Regions from separate parts of the Desulfosporosinus sp. SYSU MS00001 genome, predicted to be linked through region 2. Evidence: predicted binding sites of a transcription regulator. Region 2 holds the regulator's gene; the other holds the start of a gene.
The links. Region 2 encodes Rex, which represses fermentation and respiration genes when NADH is low (regulators of the CRP and FNR family bind a similar motif). Its sites were predicted from a motif close to ATTGTTAANNNNTTAACAAT; they were not measured.
Positions count from the first base shown of each region.

Region 1: the regulator Rex is predicted to act here: its motif matches at 2,061-2,080, upstream of ACPUYX_RS14305 (DUF3796 domain-containing protein).

Region 1 is NZ_JBNFTW010000007.1:191,731-203,298, forward strand. It holds gene ACPUYX_RS14295 (putative immunity protein) at 173-607, opposite strand; gene ACPUYX_RS14300 (lipid II flippase Amj family protein) at 1,056-1,847, shown strand; gene ACPUYX_RS14305 (DUF3796 domain-containing protein) at 2,113-2,484, shown strand; gene ACPUYX_RS14310 (helix-turn-helix transcriptional regulator) at 2,499-2,699, shown strand; gene ACPUYX_RS14315 (TolC family protein) at 2,996-3,229, shown strand; gene vanS (vancomycin resistance histidine kinase VanS) at 3,331-4,461, shown strand; gene ACPUYX_RS14325 (D-alanyl-D-alanine carboxypeptidase family protein) at 4,555-5,532, shown strand; gene ACPUYX_RS14330 (MFS transporter) at 5,723-6,913, opposite strand; gene ACPUYX_RS14335 (long-chain-fatty-acid--CoA ligase) at 7,490-8,965, shown strand; gene ACPUYX_RS14340 (helix-turn-helix transcriptional regulator) at 9,455-9,916, shown strand; gene ACPUYX_RS14345 (alpha/beta hydrolase) at 9,903-10,598, shown strand; gene ACPUYX_RS14350 (helix-turn-helix domain-containing protein) at 10,924-11,472, shown strand.
Region 2 is NZ_JBNFTW010000001.1:86,032-97,599, reverse strand. It holds gene aspA (aspartate ammonia-lyase) at 1-627, opposite strand, end outside; gene ACPUYX_RS00435 (N-acetyltransferase family protein) at 1,059-1,535, opposite strand; gene ACPUYX_RS00430 (GyrI-like domain-containing protein) at 1,570-2,232, opposite strand; gene ACPUYX_RS00425 (MerR family transcriptional regulator) at 2,236-3,072, opposite strand; gene ACPUYX_RS00420 (hypothetical protein) at 3,428-3,991, shown strand; gene ACPUYX_RS00415 (hypothetical protein) at 3,988-4,179, opposite strand; gene cimA (citramalate synthase) at 4,308-5,912, opposite strand; gene ACPUYX_RS00405 (redox-sensing transcriptional repressor Rex) at 6,550-7,182, opposite strand; gene ACPUYX_RS00400 (SPOR domain-containing protein) at 7,381-8,073, opposite strand; gene ACPUYX_RS00395 (anion permease) at 8,267-9,274, opposite strand; gene ACPUYX_RS00390 (DUF47 domain-containing protein) at 9,267-9,893, opposite strand; gene ACPUYX_RS00385 (bifunctional folylpolyglutamate synthase/dihydrofolate synthase) at 10,078-11,403, opposite strand; gene ACPUYX_RS00380 (valine--tRNA ligase) at 11,426-11,568, opposite strand, start outside.

The DNA.
Region 1 (11,568 bases), on a different contig from region 2:
CTTAAGTAACATATCAACCTTGGTTTTTTTGCAACATAAAATCCTTTTTTACCGTAAGTAAGAATTACACCACCATCAATATACTATAATATTAACTACACTATATTGCATATAAGACACATCTTTCTACACCACGAAACAATATAAGAAAAATGCGAAATAAAGATTAAGCTCATTGTTTTAACTTTTTTCTTAATACTCTTTCCTTATTAGGTCTGGTGTCATCCAATAAGAAGTCAGTCCAATCAAATCCAAGTTTATCTGTATTTTCTTGCCAGTAAAATAGGCGGTCAGAATAATAGATTATCTTTTCGCTGACTGGTTTTGGAAAGTTATCTTTTCCGTATTTTAAGACTAGTGCCGTTAATTCATAGATAGGTAACCCCAAAGCGTGTGTTTCTACATGCACGGTGGCTCCAGCATGACCAATAGCGTGGCACAAAGCACCATATTCGGTATCATCAATCTCTTTCGCTACTGCATGCGAATCTAAAATTGCCCGTTTTGCTGTTGGCATTTTAATTTTACCCCTTGCCCAAGCCTCGCAAAGTTCTAAACAGGTTCTTGGTCTGCGTTCATCGGGATACTTGGCTTCACATTGTACCAAAGGCAGTGTTGCACAGTTGCGGATGCCCTGGATATTCTTTTAAAAGCACAGCAGGAGGGAGAAGCGCAATTCATAAATGGAGAGCCGGTTCCTGAGCTCAAACTCATAACCATTCAGGATGAAAACCGTGATTCTGAATAGGGAAAGAAGATAGGCTTCTGCTCAGGGGACTTCATTTTGTATTTCTGGATTAAAAATGGCTAGCGATTTCCATTTTAGTGTAATTTGAGATATAATTAGCAAAAGTACCGGAGAGGAGACCCCGGTCAGTAAATCGAGTTATGTTACATAGAACTTTACCAAGCTGATTTTTGATCAACATGAGACTGACAAGAATGTTGGTCTTTTATTTTTAGTGGTTCTGGGGGAAGTGCTTCTGATTGACTTCAAGGAGAGGGAATTACCAGTATTTTTTGCTAAAGAAAGAATTATACGTGAAGGAGACGTTATGAGTATTCAAATCATCCTGGTCTTTGTGCTTAATTTTCTAATATCCATTATTGGAACCCTGGCATACTCCGTCCGCTTGGTGGGGATTCGGACGGGTAAGATCGCCGTATCGTTTGCTCTTTTCAATATCCTGATGCTGGTCTCAAGGATTGCGGTTACTTTTCAGGTTCCCATTCTCACTAAATATGTGGAAAGAGCTTCGGGAAGCGGCGATTTATTAGCCCTTTTTAATGCCATCATTCTAATTTCTGGTGTGGCGACGGTTTTTGGAGCCTTGTTGATTCCCACCTTTCAAAGAATTCTCTGTAAGGGAGTAGAGGCTTTTTCTGCAGACAGGTCATTGTCGAAATTGATTTTACACAGCTTTTCCAAGGCCGGGATTCACTATATGAAAGAATGTGTTTCCGTGCCGGGGAAAGAACATGTTAAACAGCTAAGTTATGGAAGATTGCCCAAGAGAATCATTGTCGCCAATGTGGCGGCGGTTGCGTTGATTACGATTGGGTCCCTGGCTCCCATTTACGCGGGAGCTATTGAACCAGATTTGAGAGCGACCTGCATTACCTTATCCTCGATTGTGAATGGGATTGCCACCATCTTAATGACAATTTTGATTGATCCCAAATTATCCATCATGACGGACGATGTCATTGACGGGAAATGTACGGAGGAAGACTTCAGGTTATGTGTCATTGGCTTAGTGGGGAGCAAAACCCTGGGAACTTTTGCGGCAGTCTTTTTACTGATTCCCTTCTCTTATCTGATTGTGATCGCAGCCAATATTATCTAGACAACTTTTGACGTATGATCCCGCGCTTGGTGTACTGTCTGCCATCAAGCCGGTAAGCTATATTTTATTTGAATGCTCCGGGTTAAAATGAGCTACTTGATGTATTCCGTGAAGGTAGAAAAATGCGAAAGAAAGATTAATTCAATAACTTTTAGCTAGGCTATAAAATAATCTGATGTTTATTTACGATATGTATTGACGGCCTGCTCCCATAGTGATATATTTGTCACAAAGTTACAAATATATCACTATGGGAGGTTTTATTATGAAGATTAAGAGTGCATCTCCAAGATCTATTAAATATGCGTGGCTTTTTGGCTTTTTTGGATTTCAAGGTTTCACATATTTTAAAACGGGTAACCCGTTATCGCTATTTTGGTTTAGTTTTTTCGGTTTTTTTGCTTATTACTTTATAGCAAAAATGGCTGGCGAAATGCAGGATGAGCGTTATTTTGAAAACAGCAAAAACGCAAAGCTGAAAACTGCTGCCATTCCTTTAGTCACTTTGTTTATTATTGGTTTTTGTTCGGGATTTCCTTTTGTTACAAAAGAACTAATTATTTTAACTTGTGCTTTTGGATGGGCGGTTACGCTTATATCTTATGCCTTTCTTTTTTGGTATTATGATAAACATTAAAGGGGGTGAGTTTCATCGAAAAGTTTACTTGTAATTTAAAGAAATATCGTCAACTCATTGAGTTGACTCAAGATGAACTTGCCCAATTAGTTGGAGTACGGAGAGAAACTATCATTAGACTGGAAGCAGGCAAGTACAATCCATCACTTAAATTAGCCATTGATATTTCACGAGTTGTAAAAACACCAATTGAGGAGATTTTTATTTTTGAGTAGTGTTACGTTTTCTAAGGTTACACCGATTGATCAGTTCACTAACCTGGTGAAATTAAAAATATAGCCCTCATAAGGAAAACTTAAGAAATTAATAAGAAATTATTTAAAGAAAGCCTATCCCTCTTCGGTAGAATGAAGTTATCGAATCGGATAGGCTTTTATAATTTCAGAAAGGGGGCCCCGGAGATGTTGGTGATACTGTAGAGCCGAGTGAACTCCTGGCGGAATTAGATACCGGTAACCTGCAGGCTGACCTGATAGAGGCCCGGGCAAATCTCGATAGCCAGAATGCCAACTTGGAGTCTCTAAAAAAGGGCGCCACCAAGGAAGACTTAGAAAAGTCCCAGGCCAGTGTAAGCATGGCCCAGGCTAGCTATGATAATGCCAAAGCTTCTCTCGGCAGAAGTCAGACTCTTTATCAGTCCGGGGCGGAAGCTCAGTCAGATTTAGACCAGGCCAAGCTGGATTTTGCCAATGCAGAGGCCAAATTAAAACAGGCCCAGGCAGACGGGATCCTATTGATGCCTTAAGATTTGAAAAATAATGAGTGTTTAATCAGGAAGAAGTGATAAACTAATGAGTATCACTATTTAGGTTGTCTATCAAAACGGTATGGGGAGTTGGCTATAAATTGAAAAGTAAGATAGATAAAAGAAGGAATGATTATACAAAATTAAAAAGAAAAGTATTTCTTCAAATGCTTCTGATTACAGTTGCCGCCGCTGTGACTGTTTATCTATTGCGCTCTATCCTGCGTGGACATGTCGGAGATCGTATCGTTCGATTATTAGTCAGCGCTTTTAGATTTGATAATTCGGACGCCCAGCAAATCTATCAGTTGGTGATACGCAACAATATGGATACGATCCTTTTTGTTGTAATCCTAATAGTTTTAGTTATATTACTTTTTCTATTTTCTGTTTCCTGGTTCACAAATTATTTCGATGAAGTCAGTGCTGGAATGGACAAGCTTGTTGCGGAATTCGATGCTGAAATTAAATTATCACCCGAATTGGATTTTATGGAAAATAAGCTTAATCAGTTAAAAAACAACTTGGAAAAACAAAAGAAAGCTGCGCTTGATGCCGAGCAGCGCAAAAACGATTTAGTCGTTTACTTGGCTCATGATATAAAGACACCTCTGACCTCCGTTATAGGGTACTTAAGTCTTCTGGATGAAGCTCCTGATATGCCTCCAGAACAGAAGGCAAAATATGTCGGTATTACCTTGGAAAAAGCTTATCGCTTAGAGCAGCTTATCAATGAGTTTTTTGAGATCACAAGGTTTAATCTTCAAACGATTGTTTTGAATAAAGAAAAAATCAAATTACAGTTCATGCTCCAGCAGATGGCCGATGAATTCTATCCAATGTTGACTCCACAAGGAAAACGAGTGTCAGTCAATGTGCCTGACGACCTCACTCTGTTGGGAGATGCTGACAAACTGGCTCGTGTGTTCAATAACATTTTGAAAAATGCGATAGCCTATAGTTATGATAACAACGTTATTGATATTTCTGTTAAACAGCAGGACAAAACTATTGTTATAACGTTTACTAATCAAGGAAATCCAATCCCGCAGGCAAAGCTTGAAACTATTTTCGAAAAATTTTACCGCTTAGATTCCGCTCGTTCCACAAACACCGGTGGAGCAGGGTTAGGCTTGGCGATCGCCCAAGAAATTGTCACGGCTCACGATGGAACAATCTCTGTGGAAAGCAACACAGAAAATACGACATTTACAGTAAAGCTTCCGTCATAAGAAAAACTTAAGAAGTTCATAAGATGGAATTCCAACATAGCACCTTGTTCTGTGGTTGAATAATATCAGCATAGAATAAGGAGCTGTTTTAATATGGTACGAAAAGTAAAAAAGAAAAAATCAGGAATGCGCAACATTGTATCATTTCTGTTGATGGTTGGAATTGCTGCTTTTGTTTATAAATCTATCATTATTCCTGGATACCCTCACATCTTTAAAGAAGAATATGACAATATAACCTCGTCCTATTCTTCTTTAAAGACAACACCCGATCCCTCTGCTTCTATATCCTTGGATAAACTGAACAGTCCTAATGCGATTCTGATCCGGTTAAATGATCATACCATCCTGATGCAGAAAAATAGTGAAGAAAAAATCTATCCTGCTTCTTTGACTAAAATGATGACAGCCATTATTGCAATAGAAAATTTACCTAATCTGAAGAAAGAAATCAAACTGACCAATTCTACGTTTCAAGGGCTGTACGGAGCAGATGCATCAATGGCCGGCTTTCTACCGGGTGAGCAAGTCAGAGCAATCGATCTGTTATACGGAGTAATGCTGCCGAGCGGTGCGGAGTGCTGTATTGGACTTGCTGATCAGATTGCGGGATCAGAACAGAATTTCGTAAACTTAATGAATCAAAAGGCTGCAGAACTTGGCATGAAAAATACCCATTTTGAAAATTCTACCGGACTTCACAACGAAAATCACTACACAACAGTCAAAGACCTGGCTATTCTTCTCAGTTATGCTTTACAAAATGATACTTTCCGGGAGATTTTTACTTCATCCCGTCATTCAACACCACCCACGAATAAGCACCCTCGGGGGATAACCTTTTACAGTACCACATTTGAAGAACTCAACAATCAAAATATTATTGGTGGGGAAATCTTAGGAGGGAAAACCGGATATACCGATGAAGCCGGTCTATGTCTTGCGAGTCTCGCCAAAGTAGGTAACCAGGAATATATTCTGATTTCAGCTGGCGCGAAAGGAGATCACCAAACGGAACAGTATAATATTACCGATGCCTTAGCCGTATACAACAGTATTGGAAAACGATAAGGTTTTATAGGAGTTTGTTAAGATTTGAAGAATTATATCAAGCGGTTAGTAAAAATAACGGCAGAATTGAATTAGTTGATACCCTTGTCAAGAAATCGCTCAAAAATTAAGGCCTTGAGATACGATAAATCTTACGTAACTCAAGGCTTATTAATTATCTATAGGTATGTACTTTCTGGCCAAATATGTTTTATTTCGCTTTAATGGCGGGATCAACCTCAATCTTAATTCTGCGTGAAAGTATAAAGTTGAGGAACGCGATAACGGCTGCACCCATAAATACAGCTTGATATCCAAAAGCCGACCACAAAAGCCCGCCAAAAACGGGAATCATCATTGAAGCGATGTGCTGCAGGCTCACACCTGTCGATAGCGTTGGGGTTACGTCAGCAAGATCAACGGCAATCTTCCGTAAATAAGTTGACCGCGCCATTTCGACTGCAGCCATGGAATTGTCGATGACATAGCAGCCGGCGATAATCACCGCAGCGATGCCAACGGGAAAAATATCGGCAGAGAACGCATATCCAAGACAGATGGCGAACAATAAAGCGGCCTCCAAAGTCAGAACGAATCGCTCGCCCCGGACGTCTATCAGTCTGCCAATCATCTTACGTGTGCCGATACTCACCAAGGCAACAATCATTCCTAGGATGGCAAACATCTGGGGCTGCACACCGAACACTTTAATCAGCACCCATGGCGCAAACGTCAGAAAAATCTGCGCCCGTGCACCGCTAACGCCGGCCAGTACATAGTAGAGCATATAGCGTCTGCGAAAAACAAATCTTACTTTCCTGGCTTTTGGTTCACCTTTCTTCATCAGCCCCACCGCTAAAGCTGCGAACACATAGAAAACGGCACCTACGATAAAGGCAATGTGATAAGTCATATGCAGGAAGTGAAAGCTCAGGAAGACAAAAACATAGGCAGCAATACTGCCGAACAGGCCGAAAGCGCTAACCGTTCCAAGCCTGGCGCCGAAAGAATTCTGCTTGGACAGGGACATGCCGATGGATGGCGTGACGGGCATAACCATGTGTGTGCCGAGGCTGTACATCATCATCCAGATAATCATAACCGCAAAGGTCGGCGACAATAGGCCGAGTCCAAGCATCCCTAATCCTGCCGCTGTCATACCGAGCATAGCAATTCGCACATCACCGCAAAAACTTAAAACCGCCAGAATTAGCATGATAAAGAACCCCGGGGCTTCCCGCGGTACTTCAAGGAAACCTCTGACATTCTCGGATAGCCGGAATATATCATTTAAATAGTTGTTGAATATCGATGTATTAATGCCTGCACCGATCCCGGCGAACAACCCTGCCAGTAAAAATAGGTTAAAGTCCCGATCACCGTCAATATGTTTACTTTCCATTAAGCCGAACCCTTTCAAACTATATGATGTATTTTTTATCGCTTTTGACATAAACTGCAAGTGCATTATAGCACATGAAAATGCCTCTTTCAATGAGCTGCCTATGCCCCAGGTTTATTAACTCAATTTGATGACAAAGTGGTAAGAAAAAACGCATTAAGTAATGCAGCAGTTTGACTAATGCCAGGGGGATAGGATCAGCTCTGTTCATACAATAAGTTTAGTTTAGACGATATACCTTGCCAAAGAATTCCCGAGCATTTCCTTCACCGACATATTTTTTTCTAAACTGAAAAATCGAGAACCCGAGGCACGTTGATGTTACTTCATTGTAAGTTTTTTTTTGGAAAATCTGTTTCCGTGAACGCAGCCTACGGAGACAGTCATACTGCTGAAGAAGAAATGAAAATGAATAAGATTATTTTTCTTAAGCAAGGAAGATGGTAAAGTTTAAAAACAAAAAAGTCATTTACCTATTTCGTTTTAATACGAAGCGATATATAGTATAATACGATTGCTATTTTTGTTATTTTTTTATTAAATCGATCAAGTTCCTAATGTTTTATGGAGGGCATTATGGTAGGAAAAATTTATAAGAAAGAATATAATCCCAATTCTATCGCAATAAAATTTAAGGGAAATAGTATCACATATGAACAGCTTGATAAAAAAGTTAATCAGTATTCAAGTCAATTATTGAAACTGGGAGTCAAGGCAGAAGAAAGAGTACTACTGAGTTGTCCGAACTCACCTGAATATATCTATTCCTATTTAAGTGTTGTAAAAAATGGAGCAATTATTGTTCCAATGAATATACAGCTTACCATGGATGAAATAACATATTTGGTTAACGATTCTGGAGCTAGTTTTATGATTATACACCCTGCAATTCTTCAAACAATAAAGCGAAGCAAAGAATCGCTCCAAGAGCTTTTGAACATTAAGATTATTGTTCTGAATGAGGAGTTTCAGAGAACTATTTCTGAAATCTTGGTTGAAGCAGTTGAGAATTTTACAGATGAGAATGCCGTATCCACGTTATTATATACCTCCGGTACTACAGGAAACCCAAAGGCCGCAATGCTTACCCATAAAAATCTAGTTACAAATGCTGAACAGTCACGGATTGCGTTTGGTGGGACTGTAAATGATAATTATTTGTGCGTACTTCCGATGTTCCACGTTTTTGGATTTACAGTCTGTGTTCTTAACCCTTTATGGAGCGGTGCAACAGTTACGATATTAGAAAAGTTTCATCCCAAAGAAGTCATAGAATCTTTATTAAATGATGAAGTTACTGTTTTTGCGGGAGTTCCAACGATGTATGTATTATTGTTAGAGGCCTGCAAGAATAACGTTACTTTCCCTAAACTTCGCTTAGCAATTTCCGGGGGAGCAGCACTGCCTGTGGAAGTACTGAGACAGGCCAAAGATATCCTGAAGCTCCCAGTTGTTGAGGGATACGGTTTGACAGAAGCGTCTCCTGTAGTAAGCTTCAATCCTTTGGATGGAATACAGAAGGCAGGCTCTATAGGTCTGCCGCTTAGTGGTGTTGAATGCAAGATTGTTGATGATAGCGATATGGAACTACCGGCTGGTGATGTCGGTGAACTGATAACCATTGGTGACAATGTCATGTTAGGATACTTCAATAAGGAGAAAGAAACAGAAGAGGCATTGAAGAATGGTTGGCTGCATACCGGGGACCTTGCGAAGAAAGATGAAGATGGATATATTTTTATCGTAGACAGGAAAAAAGATTTGATCATTGCTGGTGGCTTGAATGTATATCCTAGGGAAGTTGAGGAAGTTATATATCACTATTCGAAGGTGAAAGAGGCCGCGGTTGTCGGAATTACGGACAAATTGCGAGGCGAGTCTGTGAAAGCTTTTATTGTTCTTAAAGATAATGAAGAATGTACTTCTAAGGAAGTATTTGGATATTTAAAAGAACATCTTGCCAGTTATAAAATACCTCGAAAAATCGAATTTGTATCTGAGCTTCCTAAAAACAGCTCAGGTAAAATACTGAAAAGAATGCTTAAAATGTAGTGATAAGTAAGGATAAAATATGTTCCCTCAAACTGATTGTTTGGGGGAAATTTTTCTTATAGGGTCTTACTTTTACTCAGGACAAAACGAATACACGAAAAGTTTGAGGATTTGCATCCGTTTATCAAAAATGTTCTTGAATCTAATGATCTCTTGTATGATAACGAGCCCCTAGGTTTTTGGGGTCTACCTTTGCGAGACAATGGGAGGTTATATATAGGGATGAGATGTTCAAAACGATCGGGTGGTGACGTCACGGCACCACAAGTTCACCGTTTACTTTATAAAAACCCGCATTTATTGCATCGACCTCATCTGATCTTTCCAGGTGAAAACATAAGAGTAAGGTAAGTTATCATACGGCAAGTTCGTTTCCAGGTGTATTTCCTGCGTGGTGTGGAGTAGGGGATAAGGGAATCTAGGGGATATATTAATTATTGACCTCAACTCCCATATAGTGTAATATTACACTATATGGGAGTTGTTTAGATGACCAGAGATGAATTTGTAAAAAAACTGGACCAAAAACTAAAATTAGTTCGTACAGAGTTTGATTATTCACAGGATAAAATGGCAGAAGTTCTAGGTATGTCTAAAAAAACGCTCGTACAGATTGAAAAAGGCAGGTCGACACTTGGTTGGATGGGTGCAGTAACACTCTGCACGATTTTTGCAAAGAGTGAAATTCTATCTATAATGTTTGGCGGCCAGCCCAATGAAGTAATTATGGCGCTTGCCTTTGACAGTACTGAACGGGACTATCCTAAAACTCTTGGCGGTAAAGTATGGTGGGAAGAGATTGAAACTTCTTTTGGTTATAAGATACAAAAAAACCTAATCTCCCAGCATTATCGAATCCTCGACAGCCAGGAAAGGCGAATTTGTTCTTCCTTTGAATCTGGCAATATAAAAAAACGCTTTGAGGAGCTTGTTCGTAATGAAGAAACATAATACAGGATACCTCCTAATTCATGGTTTTTCAGGAAGCCGCCGTGAGATTGATTCTCTTGTTACTAAACTCAATGAATGTGGGTTGCCAACAGCGATTCCTCTGCTTGCAGGACATGAATCAACTCGAAAGGATCTAGCCAGATCTAAATATACTCATTGGATTCAATCTGTCTTGGATGCTTATGTTGATTTAGAAAAGCGATGCAATAATGTGGTAGTTATCGGATTTTCGATGGGGGGCTTGCTTGGGATTCAACTTTGCCAAGTACATAAGATCCAAGCTTTGGTGCTAATCAATACGCCGATATTTTATGGGAATACGAAACGAGTAATTCTCAATTTAAGATGTGATTTTAGATTTTATGTTAGGAAATATCTAAATTCAAGTGCCAATGTACCCCCTCTTCGAGCTATAATCCAATTTGTAATTTTACTTCATAAAACTAAATCACTCTTAGCAAACATTAAATGTACTTCAATGATCATTCAAACCCTTGACGATGACACAGTTAAGCCAAAGAGCGCAAATTATCTAAATTCTAGAATTGCCGGACCGAAGGTCTTAAAAACTTATCCTATTGGGGGACATGTCGTTTTTCAGAGTGAAACTGGTGATAAAATCAGTGCTGAGCTGTGTTGTTTTCTACAAGAACTAGAAAGGCAGAACTATAAACCCAATTAATACTTGAAAAAAGTAAAGTAAAATTACTTTGAACCCAAAATTACCTTAAGTTAGAAAGAAGCTGAATAGAATGAACAATATTAGCAATTGAGATTAACCATAGCATGTCTAATGCATACAAAACGGTATTAGATAAGTTTAAAGCCTTCCCTAAATTGCTGTTGTTAATAATATTTTATGGTAATTACTGTCTTAGTCAATTATCCTGTTCGTGATAATTTATTGACAGCGAGTTGACTAAAAGGATATAATGTTTCCACAAAGTAAACAATTGATAGATTCATATGAATCTTGATTTAGAGACATTTTAAGGATAGTGACAGATATGGAAGATTTGATTATTAGCAAACAACTAAAACAAGTTCGGCTGGAAAAACAGTTGACATTGGACGAATTAGCAAAGCGCACTGGTTTTACTAAAAGTCTATTGTCAAAAATCGAGAATAATAAGGTGTCGCCGCCACTCAGTACTTTGATGAGAATAACCCGTGCCCTTGATGTTTCCTTAAGTGAGCTTTTTAGAGCTGCTGAAGCGCGTCGCATTGAAATTGTGCGGGGGAATCAGAAAGCGCAAAGACCAAGCAGTACAGTTGACGGGCAAAGGATGGAAAGTCTCGTGCAGGGTTTTCCGCAGCAAAAATTTGAACCAATACTAGTTAGCATAGATAACCAAGCTAGTCATGAGATTAAGCTCTATGACCATCCGGGGCAAGAATTCATTTATGTTCTATCTGGTAAAATGAAGTATGTGTATGGAAATGAAGAATATTTCGTTGAAGCAGGAGATTCACTATACTTTTATGCTGATGTACCACATGGCGCTCTCCCGATGCAGGGGGAGAAGGTAACTTATATTTCGATTCTCAGTCTCTAATAATCTGATAAGTGGGAGTATTACTGTTCGGCAAGGGAAGTATACATTATTTTCACCTATTTTGTTTCCTGATAGTACACAAAGTTTCATAGTATG
Region 2 (11,568 bases):
CTGAAGATCGCGGCCTATCATATGAGCATAGGCCGAAAACTCCTGACCAAGTCGGATCGGCACTGCATCCTGTAAATGAGTTCTGCCCATTTTAATGACACCGTCAAATTCCTGAGCTTTCTTCTCCAAGGATTGGCGCAATTCGTCTAAAGCCTTCACTAAATCCGTAGCCACATTCAGACTGGCGATCCGAATTGCCGTAGGAAACACATCGTTGGTGCTTTGTGCCATGTTGACATGAACATTGGGATGAACTTTAAAGTACTCTCCCTTTTTACCGTCAAGAAGCTCTATCGCCCGATTGGCAATAACTTCATTGGCGTTCATATTTATAGAAGTCCCGGCCCCCCCTTGAATCACATCAACAACAAACTGATCATCAAACTTCCCGTCAATAAGCTCCTTCGAAGCTTCAACAATCACTTTGCCTATAGAAGGACTAAGAGAACCGACAAACATATTTGCCTCAGCCGCCGCCCCTTTAACCATACCCAAAGCACAAATCAACTCTCGATGAGGATGATACCCCGTAATGGGGAAATTTTCGGTTGCTCTTAATGTTTGAATCCCATAATAAACATCATCCGGAACGTCATGAACACCTATCAAATCTTTTTCTTGACGCATAGTATGTCCTCCCCAATCATTGCGAAGTAAGTATAATGTATTCTGTATACATTATACAACTATTCTAAAAGGTTGTCGACGGAAAACTAACAAGCCCTTAAAGAACGAAAAGATCTTCCCTTTACTTATTAGCCAAGAGTGGCGCAATTATACGGCATTGATTTTAAAGGTGTCCTAAGGAAGCAGAATGAGCATTTTTCATCTTTTTGTAACAATCCGGTATTATATTCCTTTGTCACCAATACCCCTAGACAAATGTACTCAATATTTCTTCTACATCATTAAATTCTATATTATTCTTAATCTTAACCATCTCTGGCATTATTTCACTTCCGAATCTCAAACTTATAGAAGTTCATGCGCTATATGAGTTTAATGTAAAAAATAACCTGGTTTGGTATTTACCCAAAGTCCAGGTCAGGAAGCAAATGCTATAAGTCTAAATACATAACCTTACTTAAATCTTTAAAACCCTTCCTTGAATAAAATTTATCCGCTGAAATATTGAAAGAATAAACCTTTAATTCAATCCTTACTATTTTCTTACTTTTAGACCATCCAATAATTTTTCTTAATAACATAGAACCAATTTGATAATTCTGGTACTCTTTCTTCACAGCAATACCGTCTAACTGTACCCATTCCCTCTTCTTGATAACTGGAAAATCTGTTGATTTTTGAATACAACACTCCGCAAAAGCTACAACTGTCGAATCAACAACTGCAACAAATAGGGCCTTATTGCTATCATTGATGATTTCTGATATATATTCTTTTGCCCTTCCATAATCTTCAGATTTCTTGAAAAGCTCAGGATGATTTAACCTATGTTGTTCATCAAGTTCAACATAAATTTCACATAAGTCTTCGTAATCAATGATCTCTGCTTCTCTTATCTTTATGTCCAAATGCAAGTCCTCCAGCGACTGATTAAGTATAAATCTAGATTTTTTTGACTGGGTGCCTCAATACTGTTCTTAACTTTTCGGGTGTCGTCTTTCGTGGGTCACTTAGGTAGATTTCATGGTGACGTCTAATTTGACCGGAAGGGAGTATATCGGAGATTGCACATCTATATCCATTATCCAAAAGGAATTGTTCCATTTGCCCAAGAGTAACCGGTTCGCTATCATAGGGGCCGTTATGCATCATTTGTACACAGAGTCCCTCTGTCAAAGATACTAAACGCGCCTTTGTCGGATCAATCTTAGGCTTTTTCTGTTTCAACACACTAACGGCCCAGTCAAAAACTTCTTCGGTGACAAATTCAGGTTGACGAATCATAGATGTCCATTGAAATTTAGATTTGTCTATTAACTGTGTACCGTCAAAACTATCGTCCTGAAACCACCAAAGTCCCTCCAAAGGCGGTACAACATATTCAAAATATCCTGCAGGTTGCTTTCCGCTCATCTTACTCATCTTAATGGCAAAGCTTAAACCGTAAAGAATTTCCAAGGCCTCCTGATATTCTTCTGAAGTATTCGGGTCCCCAGCACCATCAACCATAATAAAATTCATCACTGGAACGTCAATTAGGACAGGCTTTTGTTTGGGCATATACAAATCCTTATATTCTTTTTTGTAATCGAATTTACCAGCCATAGTTTAACCCTCCTGTTCAATGGGAATCACAATTTCCGTAATGTACTTATTGGGATTTCCTTTAAAGACTAGACCAGGTCCTTTATGGTAAATCTCTCTCGAAGGCAATATAGACTTAAGTCTATGTTCTTTTGCATAATCCAACACAGCTTTGTAAGCTAAATTTAAAGTTTCATAAGTACCGACATGAATGGTGCAGATTGCTCGTATTTTGGGCAACAGCTTTGCTACAGTCTTCTTTCCGGCCACCATCCCTTTAGTAGGAACGCAGAGTTCAATATCAGCCTCTTCCTTAAAATCGTCATCGTAATAGCAGCAAAACGGTTCTCCGGAAGTTTCTCCTTTAGCCTCTTGATAGATCATGCCTATGTATTTACCAACATCGCTATACTTTCCTTTAAATCGAATAGCTGCAACTGTCAGTGCATTGAATTCTTTTAACTCAATTTTGTAGTTCATACTACCTGCCTCCACCTTTTTCGGCTGAAGGAAAAGGTCAATTTTACTAATCAGTTCTTTTCCTTTATTGATCTGTTCAGCAATCATTTCTTTCTTCTCGGATAAATAATATGATAAATCATCATGGCTATCACAATTGGCAATGATATCTCTAATTTCTGAAATAGAAAAATCTAAATTACGTAATAAAATAACAACCTTTGCTCTTTCAAAATCATTGTCATCATAATAACGATAAGCGTTTTCTGCACGGTAAGACGGCTTCAAGATATTCTGTTCATCGTAATACCTCAAGGTCTTAACCGTTAGATTTGTAATTTTTGAAAACTCACCGATTTTATAAATGACCTCACCTCCTCGTAAGCAGTATAAACCCTCCATTGCAAGGGATAGTCAATAGGCCTTTCTGGAATCTTTGCTTTATATGCCTTCACCTAACCAGGATAAACCAACTATCGGGTATACCTGGTTCAAAATCACTTTGTTCTCTGACGAATTCCACTACTTGTTCAATTGTGAAATCTACCCATAATTCACTTTGATATAGCGCAACTTTGGGATTAGTCCTATACCGAAAAAACCCCTCAGCATCCGTTTCTTTAAATTCCTGTGCGACCAATACCCCTAGACAAATGATAAATGATTATGGAAATAGCTGTTTGAAAAATCCACAATGCAAATTTCCAGTATCATATTTTTCAACCTGGAAACTCTAACTAAAAGGAGTGTGATAAGGTTGAAAAAAATAAACGATAGAATTTTCCTTGGAATGTTATCCGGTATGGTTGGTTTAATCGCTTTAATGGTCACTGATAATATCTCGTCAAAAATGAGAATTTCACAACGATCATTTGCAACGACGGCTGCTGGCGTGTGGGTATCTTCTCGAAGACAAGCGGAAAAATGGCAAGGACAACTTCTTGGAACATTAATGACTATAGGATTAGGCATGGTCGGTGGTGTTTCAGCGGTTAAACTGTTAACTACTTATGGTCGTGACAAATTAGTTCCTAAAGGTATTTTTTTGGGAGTTACGTTTGGGTCGGTGATAACAGCTATGCTTAGCGGCCTTGCTCATAACAAAGTTAAACCCAAAGATGCTAATAGTAATCTTTCATATCTGATATCTCATGCAATATTTGGTTTAGCAACAGTAATAACAGCTGCTAAGGCAGGTGATGATTCTTTGTTTGACGCTCCCCCTAAAAATGATTACTTACAATCAACAGAACAAACAACCGAGCAAATCATAGGGGCGAAAAATGATGACATTCAACCTCTCCAGCCTATATATCATTAATAAAATGTTTTGGCACTCATACAAAAAATCGTATGAGTGCCTTCTTTAATAACAAAGCCAAGAGGGTCGCAATTATACGGCGTGAAGCCTCTGCGGGAATCGCAGCCAAACTCGGCTTTAAATTCTCTTTCATCAGTGGGGCGGGAAACAGGACGTTTCCCGCCGGCCTTGCGACAGGGATGTCGCATAGGCCGGGCACCCCACCCACTTGCATCAAGAATTTAAAGCCCTAGTTTGGCGCGACGACCGCATGGCCGAACAAGTATAATGCGACCCTCGGCAGAATAAGAGACCCTTTAACAAACCCCAGCAGGGCTTAAACCCGCGCCCGACGCGCCCCCTCATCAAACTTCCAAATCGTCCAATTAATCGCATCAAGCAAAGCCTGCGCACTGGCTTTAAGAATATTATTGGAAACCCCAATCGTCCCCCAAACCTCGTGCCCCAAACGCGTATCAATAATAACCCGAACAATAGCCTCAGTCCCTCGCGAACCATCCAAGACCCTAACCTTATAATCCACCAGTTCACTCTCCGCCAGAATCGGAAAGAAACTTGCCAGAGCCTGGCGCAGCGCCGAATCCAGAGCATTCACAGGACCATTTCCTTCTGCGGCAATTTGCACAGTTTGTTCCCCAACTTTGACCTTCACAACAGCCACTGAATCAAGTTCACCGCGCAGCGGATCACTCCAGACATGATAATCTAAAACTTCAAAGGGAGATGTAAAACGATTTAAGGTGCGGACCAGCAGCAAATCAAGACTTCCCTCAGCAGCCTCGAACTGGAACCCATTGTTCTCCATGTCCTTAATCTCGAGCATGGCCTTTTCCACCAAGGGATCTTCTTTAACAATATCCGGATCAAAACGGCGCAGCCGTTCAAAAATATTCGCTTTCCCCGCTTGATCGGAAATCAAGATTCTCCGTTCATTCCCTACTTCGCCCGGATCCATGTGTTCAAAGGTCCGATGATTCTTAAGAATCGCATCGACATGCATCCCGGCTTTATGAGCAAAGGCGCTGCGGCCCACGTAAGGCTGCTTCTCGTCAAAGGGCGCATTGGAAAGCTCTGCGACAAAGCGGGAAAAGGGGGTGATTTTGTGCAATGCGGAATCCGGAAGAACATTATAGTTTCCCTTGACTTGTAAAAGGGGAACTAAAGTACTTAAATTGGCGTTTCCGCAGCGCTCACCGTATCCGTTCCAGGTTCCCTGGATTTGAGTTACCCCTGCCTCTACGGCCACCAGAGAGTTAGCCACTGCTAAACCGCTGTCGTTATGAACATGAATTCCTAACTCTTGCGGCGCAAATTCACGCCTTACCATTTCTACTCCCAAGGCGATATCCTTCGGCAAAGAACCGCCATTCGTATCACATAAGATAGCTATGGAAGCTCCGGCTTCAAGAGCCATCTTAATACACTGCAAAGCATAGTCAGGGTTTTCTTTAAACCCATCAAAAAAATGCTCAGCGTCAAAAAAGACATCATGTCCTTGTTTGACTAAAAAGGAAACAGATTCACTAATCAGGCGCAGATTTTCCTCCAAGTTCGTCCGTAAAACATCGCGAACATGCAGATCCCATGCTTTTCCGAAAATAGTAATAGTTTTAGCCCCGGAAGCCACCAACTTAAGCAGAATCTCACTGTTTTCCGGCGCTTCATTCACTTTGCAGGTACTTCCAAAGGCAGCAATATGTGTCATAGGAACCTCTTGTTCCTTGAGAAGCTGAAAGAAATTATCATCTCTGGGATTAGCTCCCGGCCATCCTGCTTCGACAAAGAGACTGCCCATTTCCCCGATCCGCTTGACATAACTCAGCTTATCTTGTGTCGAAAAATGAATCCCTTCTCCCTGCGCACCATCTCTCAAGGTTGTATCATAGATTGTAATTTTTCTTTTGACCCCATTTTGATCCATTTTTCCCCTCCTGAATTCAAAAGTAAACCAAATGGTATCTGAAAGCCCCGCAGCCGTTCCTAAGAACTTCCACAGGGCTTTTGTCCCACACGGTGTAGTTGGGTATTATCCAACCTGTGTTGCTCGGTCCAGACCCGTACGGCGGAACCCTTAACACACTTCTTGCATTCTATTATATGACACAAACCCCTTGATGTACAACAGTGCATTTTCCATTACAATAATCAATTACGAAACAATAGCAGAAATTTCATAATCCTTGCGCCTAATTTTGTATAATTATTTTATTAAAGGACAAGCATATTTATTTAAATAGTTAAGTTAATTATTTTTTTAATTTGCATAAATCGATTTTCTAAGGTCAATTCACCGGCGCTTAAAAAGCAGAATCTAAAACCAATTAACAAGGAACTCATTTTCTTTGAAGAAACAACAATGAGAACGGTCTATGCCTATTTAAAGGCATTTGACCGAACTCATTAGTTAGCAACTATTTTCATATGAGGCTATTCCATTAGTTAATTCATTATAGTCAAGTTCCTATAGTGAATTAACTATAGGAAATTTCCCTTGAGTTAATCCCGATAGTTAATTTCTCATCGTTATTTCTTAGCAGCATAGTTCCTTATGCATGACTCTAGAATCTTTGAGCTCCAACGTTAAAGGTAAGTACTTCAAGGTTAACAGCAAGATCCACATTCCTCAGTTCAATCTCAGGCGGAACATTCAAGACGACAGGTGCAAAATTTAATATTGCCTGCACACCGGCCTTAATAAGTTTATCCGCAATTTCCTGAGCGACAGACGAAGGTACGGCTATAATACCGATCTGGGTTTGATTTTGCCTCGTAACTTCTTCAATCTCTTGAATTGGTAAGATTTCAACGTCACCGATTTTAGTTCCTATCTTGCTAGGATCCGAATCAAAAATACTGGTAATGATGAACCCCCGCTCACGAAAACCTTTGTATGAACTTAACGCCAAACCTAAGTGCCCGGCACCGACCAAAGCAACGCTCCAATCAACACTTAACCCAAGAATCCTTAAAATATGCTGACGAAGATCTTTGACGTTATATCCTACACCCCTTGTTCCAAACTCTCCGAAGTAGGCAAGGTCTTTCCGGACTTGTGCGGGGCTGACGCCGACTCCTTCCGCGATATCCCCTGATGAGGTGGTAATTATTCCTTTTCTATCGACGTCTGTCAGATGTCGTGAGTAAACTGAAAGTCGAATAATGGTAGCCTCTGGGATTTTAAGCGTTTTCAATAAGTTCCCTCATTTCTCATCTGATATTTAAATCAAATAAACTTAATCGGTTAATACTTAGATAATTATAAGATAGTTATGTTAATTATATCACTATTAATAAAAAACGCAAATAGTTCCATTTTATAATCTTCTGACTATTAGTCATCGCCCTTAATACTCTCCCTTTAGCATTTTTTAGCTTATATCTTATAGTTATTATTTCCCAGAAAACGCATTTATAATCCTCGTGGCGGCAAAATATAGAGCCAATCCTAAAAGCTGCTGATCTTGCGGATCATTCTTCGACCGAAGCAAATTATAGAGATTATGAAGCTGAACTAATTGGGTAGGGGAATGCTCTCCAGCCAGACTATTCCATAGTTCGAGTTCCTGAGCTAAGCGTTGAGAGCAGATTCCTTCCTGCAAGAGAGCATTGACGTTGGTCAGGAGTTCTATCGTCAGACGAGAGCCATTTCCTAAAACACGAAACGTCCGCTCCGGAAGTTCAACTTGTTTAATCACAGCGGGAATACCCCTGGTAGCAAGAGCTTCTTTAACACCGCTTAATTCCTTTGCCGTATGGCCAAAACCGATAGCGACAATCCAAGGGTTCCTGCTGATAATGCCACCCGCATTTGCTAACTCCTGAAGCTGCTTAAGGCAGGACTGAGCATTTTCTTCACTCTGAAAAACACCAATTTGGCAGGTCCAAAAGGTTGCTTTGGGCAGCACCAACGTGTCGGCTTGATTTTTTATTTGACTGTCAGATGTGGTTTGGGGAATGCTTACCTTTGCCGAATGTTCTACAAGTTCTAAATAGGCCTTTCCGATTCCCCAGGTCAGTAACCCCAGAGCCATCATCGCCAAGAGCACCAACGTGAGAATACGCAGCCGCTGAAAATAATTCATCCTTCTACTCCTCCCGTAGGGTCCGGACAACCCTTCTACCGGAAGATATGTAGCAAAACCGAAAAATAGACTCCAAAATTCAAAAAGGGGCTGCCGCAAACTCTTAACAGTTTACGGTACCCCTCTTTAGCTTCGTTATCCCCATCTTAGACCCTCACTTCTCCAAGTGGGAGTTATTACTTCGATTTCACTCCTACATAATTCTAGAAACGATAAGATAGTATAGGGCAGCTATCAGCGAAGTTGTGGGAATTGTCACAATCCAAGCAATCAGCATTTGTTGGGCAACGCCCCAACGCACAGCCGAAACCCTTTTGGCACTGCCGACTCCCATAATAGAACCGGAGACAACATGGGTCGTCGAAACCGGAAGGTGAAGACTTGGAAATACAGTCGCCGTCCAGATGACAATTGAAGAGCTCAGATCGGCAGCAAAGCCGTTAATGGGTTCCAGTTTAAAAATTTTCCCGCCCATGGTATGAATGATTTTCCAGCCCCCGGCAGCCGTCCCCAGAGACATGGCCAGAGCACATGCCAGTTTAACCCAAAGAGGAGGTGCCAGAACTGTCTGAGCCTGAATTCCAGTGGCGATGAGAGTCATAGTAATAATCCCCATGGATTTTTGGGCATCATTGGAGCCATGATTAAAGGCCAACAAGCCTGCAGAAAGAACCTGCATTTTCTTGAATCCATGATTGACACGTGACGGTGATAATTTACCAAAGGCCATACTTAAGATTTTCATAATGATAAAGCCTAAAATCATACCAACAATGGGAGAAAAGATCAAGGCTGCCAGGATCTTGCCTAAGCCATCCCAATGCAGAACAGCAAAGCCGGCTTTGGCGGCAGCAGCACCGGCAACACCTCCCACGATAGCGTGAGAAGAGCTGCTGGGAATTCCTAAATACCAAGTTACAAGATTCCAGGTAATAGCGCTTAGCAAGGCAGCAATAATGACCTCTTGGGTTGTTAACTTGGGCGAAACAATATCCTTGGCAATCGTCTGGGCGACTCCCGTGCTGACCAATGCTCCCAGCAGATTAAATGCCGCAGCTAAAACAACGGCATGCTTCGGACTCAAAGCCCGAGTTGATACGCTGGTGGCAATGGCATTTGCTGTATCATGGAATCCATTAATATAGTCAAAGCATAAGGCCAAAAAGACAACAACTACTAATAATACGCCAATATTAGTCATATTTGAGAACCACACTTTTTAGAAGATCGGCAATAGATTCACAATGATCTAACGTCGTTTCGATATGCTCAAGAATCTCTTTCCATTTAATAATCTCTATGGGATCCTTTTCAAATTCAAAAAGTCGAGCCACTTCCTGGCGATAAAGTTTATCTCCCGCGCTTTCCAGATGATAGATTTCCTCCGCTGCGGCAAGGATCGTGGTCTTTTTGAAATGAATATTGCCTAAACAAGAGAAGGCTGATTGGATTTGCTGTGTTGCCAGTTCCACTAAATGAACAAGTTCTTGGGCACCAAGGGAAGGCTTTCCGGTTCGGTAGAGAAGCATGCGTTCCACAGTACCTTCGGCAAAATCAACGATATCATCCAGTACTTGAGCGAGTTTATAGATGTCTTCTCGATCCAGGGGTGTGATAAACGTAGAATTAAGACGTTCCATGATTTGATTGGTTATATTGTCCGCTTCATGTTCAAAACGATGCATTTGAGCCGCATCTTCCGAGGATACTGAGTCTTGCTGCATAATATCCTGGAGTCTCTTTAGGGTCTTGGAAACGATTTGGGTACTTTGAGTGAAAAGCAAATAGAATTTATCTTCTTTAGGCGACAAACCGAACATACGAAATAACCCCCAACGTATTTTTTTCAGCTCCCTAGAAAACGCAAACTATTTCATGTCATTCCAGGGAGTATTGTATCAAATCTTTGGGGGTTTGTGTAAAAAATATGTTAAGTTTTTCGAAAGAGTTTCCAAAAAAGTGACTTTTGTTAGGATTTTAGGCCTTTATGATGTTAAGAAAAAATTATCGTTTCTTTAACTCCTCAATTAAGGCTTGACGAGCATCGGCAAGCATGTAAAGTGAACCTGTAACACAGAGCATATCCTTTTCACCCAGGCGGCTTAGGGCATAAATAACCGCCTCTTTGGGATCTTCAATACATTGAACGGGACGGCCGTGCTTTTCGGCCAGCCTCCCCAGAGACGTCCAATCTCCGGCCCGCGGAGAATTGGGGCGGGTGACAATTATCTCCTCAGCCATGGGCACCAGCATATCCACAACCTTTTCCCGCTCCTTATCGGCCAGCATGCCGAAACAAAGGATGAGGCGTTCCCGGGAATAGAGGGGCAGGGCTTCCGCCAAAGCTTGAGCCCCATCAACATTATGAGCCCCATCTAAAAGAATTTTAGGTTTAAGGGAAAGTAATTCTAAGCGTCCGGGCCATTCGACATTGCGCAGGCCCGCATAGATAGCCTCCCTCGGAATTGTTACTCCGTAATTGCTCTGCAAAAGTTCGCAGACGGTTACAGCTGTTGCGGCATTACGCAGCTGATGAAGACCTATAAGGTGAAGACGCAATTTGTAATACGTCGAGTGCAGGCCCACCAGGTCAAATTCCTGTTCCAGTTCACCGCTCCAAATGCTCTCCCAGTTGACATCTTCGCCAACCAGGTATAAGGGCACGCTGTTGGCCTGTGCCGTGTCACGCAGGACTTGAATAACATCAGGGTTTTGCGCAGCCGTTACCACCAAAGACTCCGGTTTAATAATTCCGGCCTTGACGTTGGCAATGGATACCAGGTCAGAGCCCAGATAATCCATATGATCCATGGCGACATTGGTAATCACAGAAATCAGGGGGTTTACTACATTGGTGGAATCTATGGCCCCGCCTAAACCGACTTCTATGAGAGCATAATCAATTTCTTCTTGAGCGAAGTAAAGGAGCGCCAGAGCAGTGCTCACCTCAAATTCTGTGGGATGCTCAAACCCTTCTGCCACCATCGCCTCCAAATGGGGACGAAGGTCATCAATGATCTGGATCATTGTTTCTTTGGGAATCATTTGCCCGTTGATTGTCATACGCTCACGATAATCGTGGAGATGAGGCGACGTAAAGACACCAACCTTATAGCCTGCTTCCCTTAAGATCCGGGCAATCATCACTGTCGTTGAGCCTTTGCCATTGGTCCCCCCCACATGGACGACGCGCAGTTTCTTTTCCGGGTTGCCTAACCGTTTCAGAAGCTCCCGGATTCTGTCCAAGCCAAAGTTCATCCCAAATGTTGTCAGGTTGACAAGGTAATCAAGACTTGCTTGATACGTTTGCTCAAGTTCCATTGATTTCATCTCGTTTTCCCCCTGTAACTTATTAACTCTGCTGCAATTCCTTTAGACGCTCTTCTAAAGCAATTTTGCGAGCAGCTAAACCTTCCGCTCTTTCCCGCTCTTTAGCCACAACAGCTGCCGGCGCTTTGCCGACAAAGCCTGGGTTATTAAGCTTCACTTCCAGTA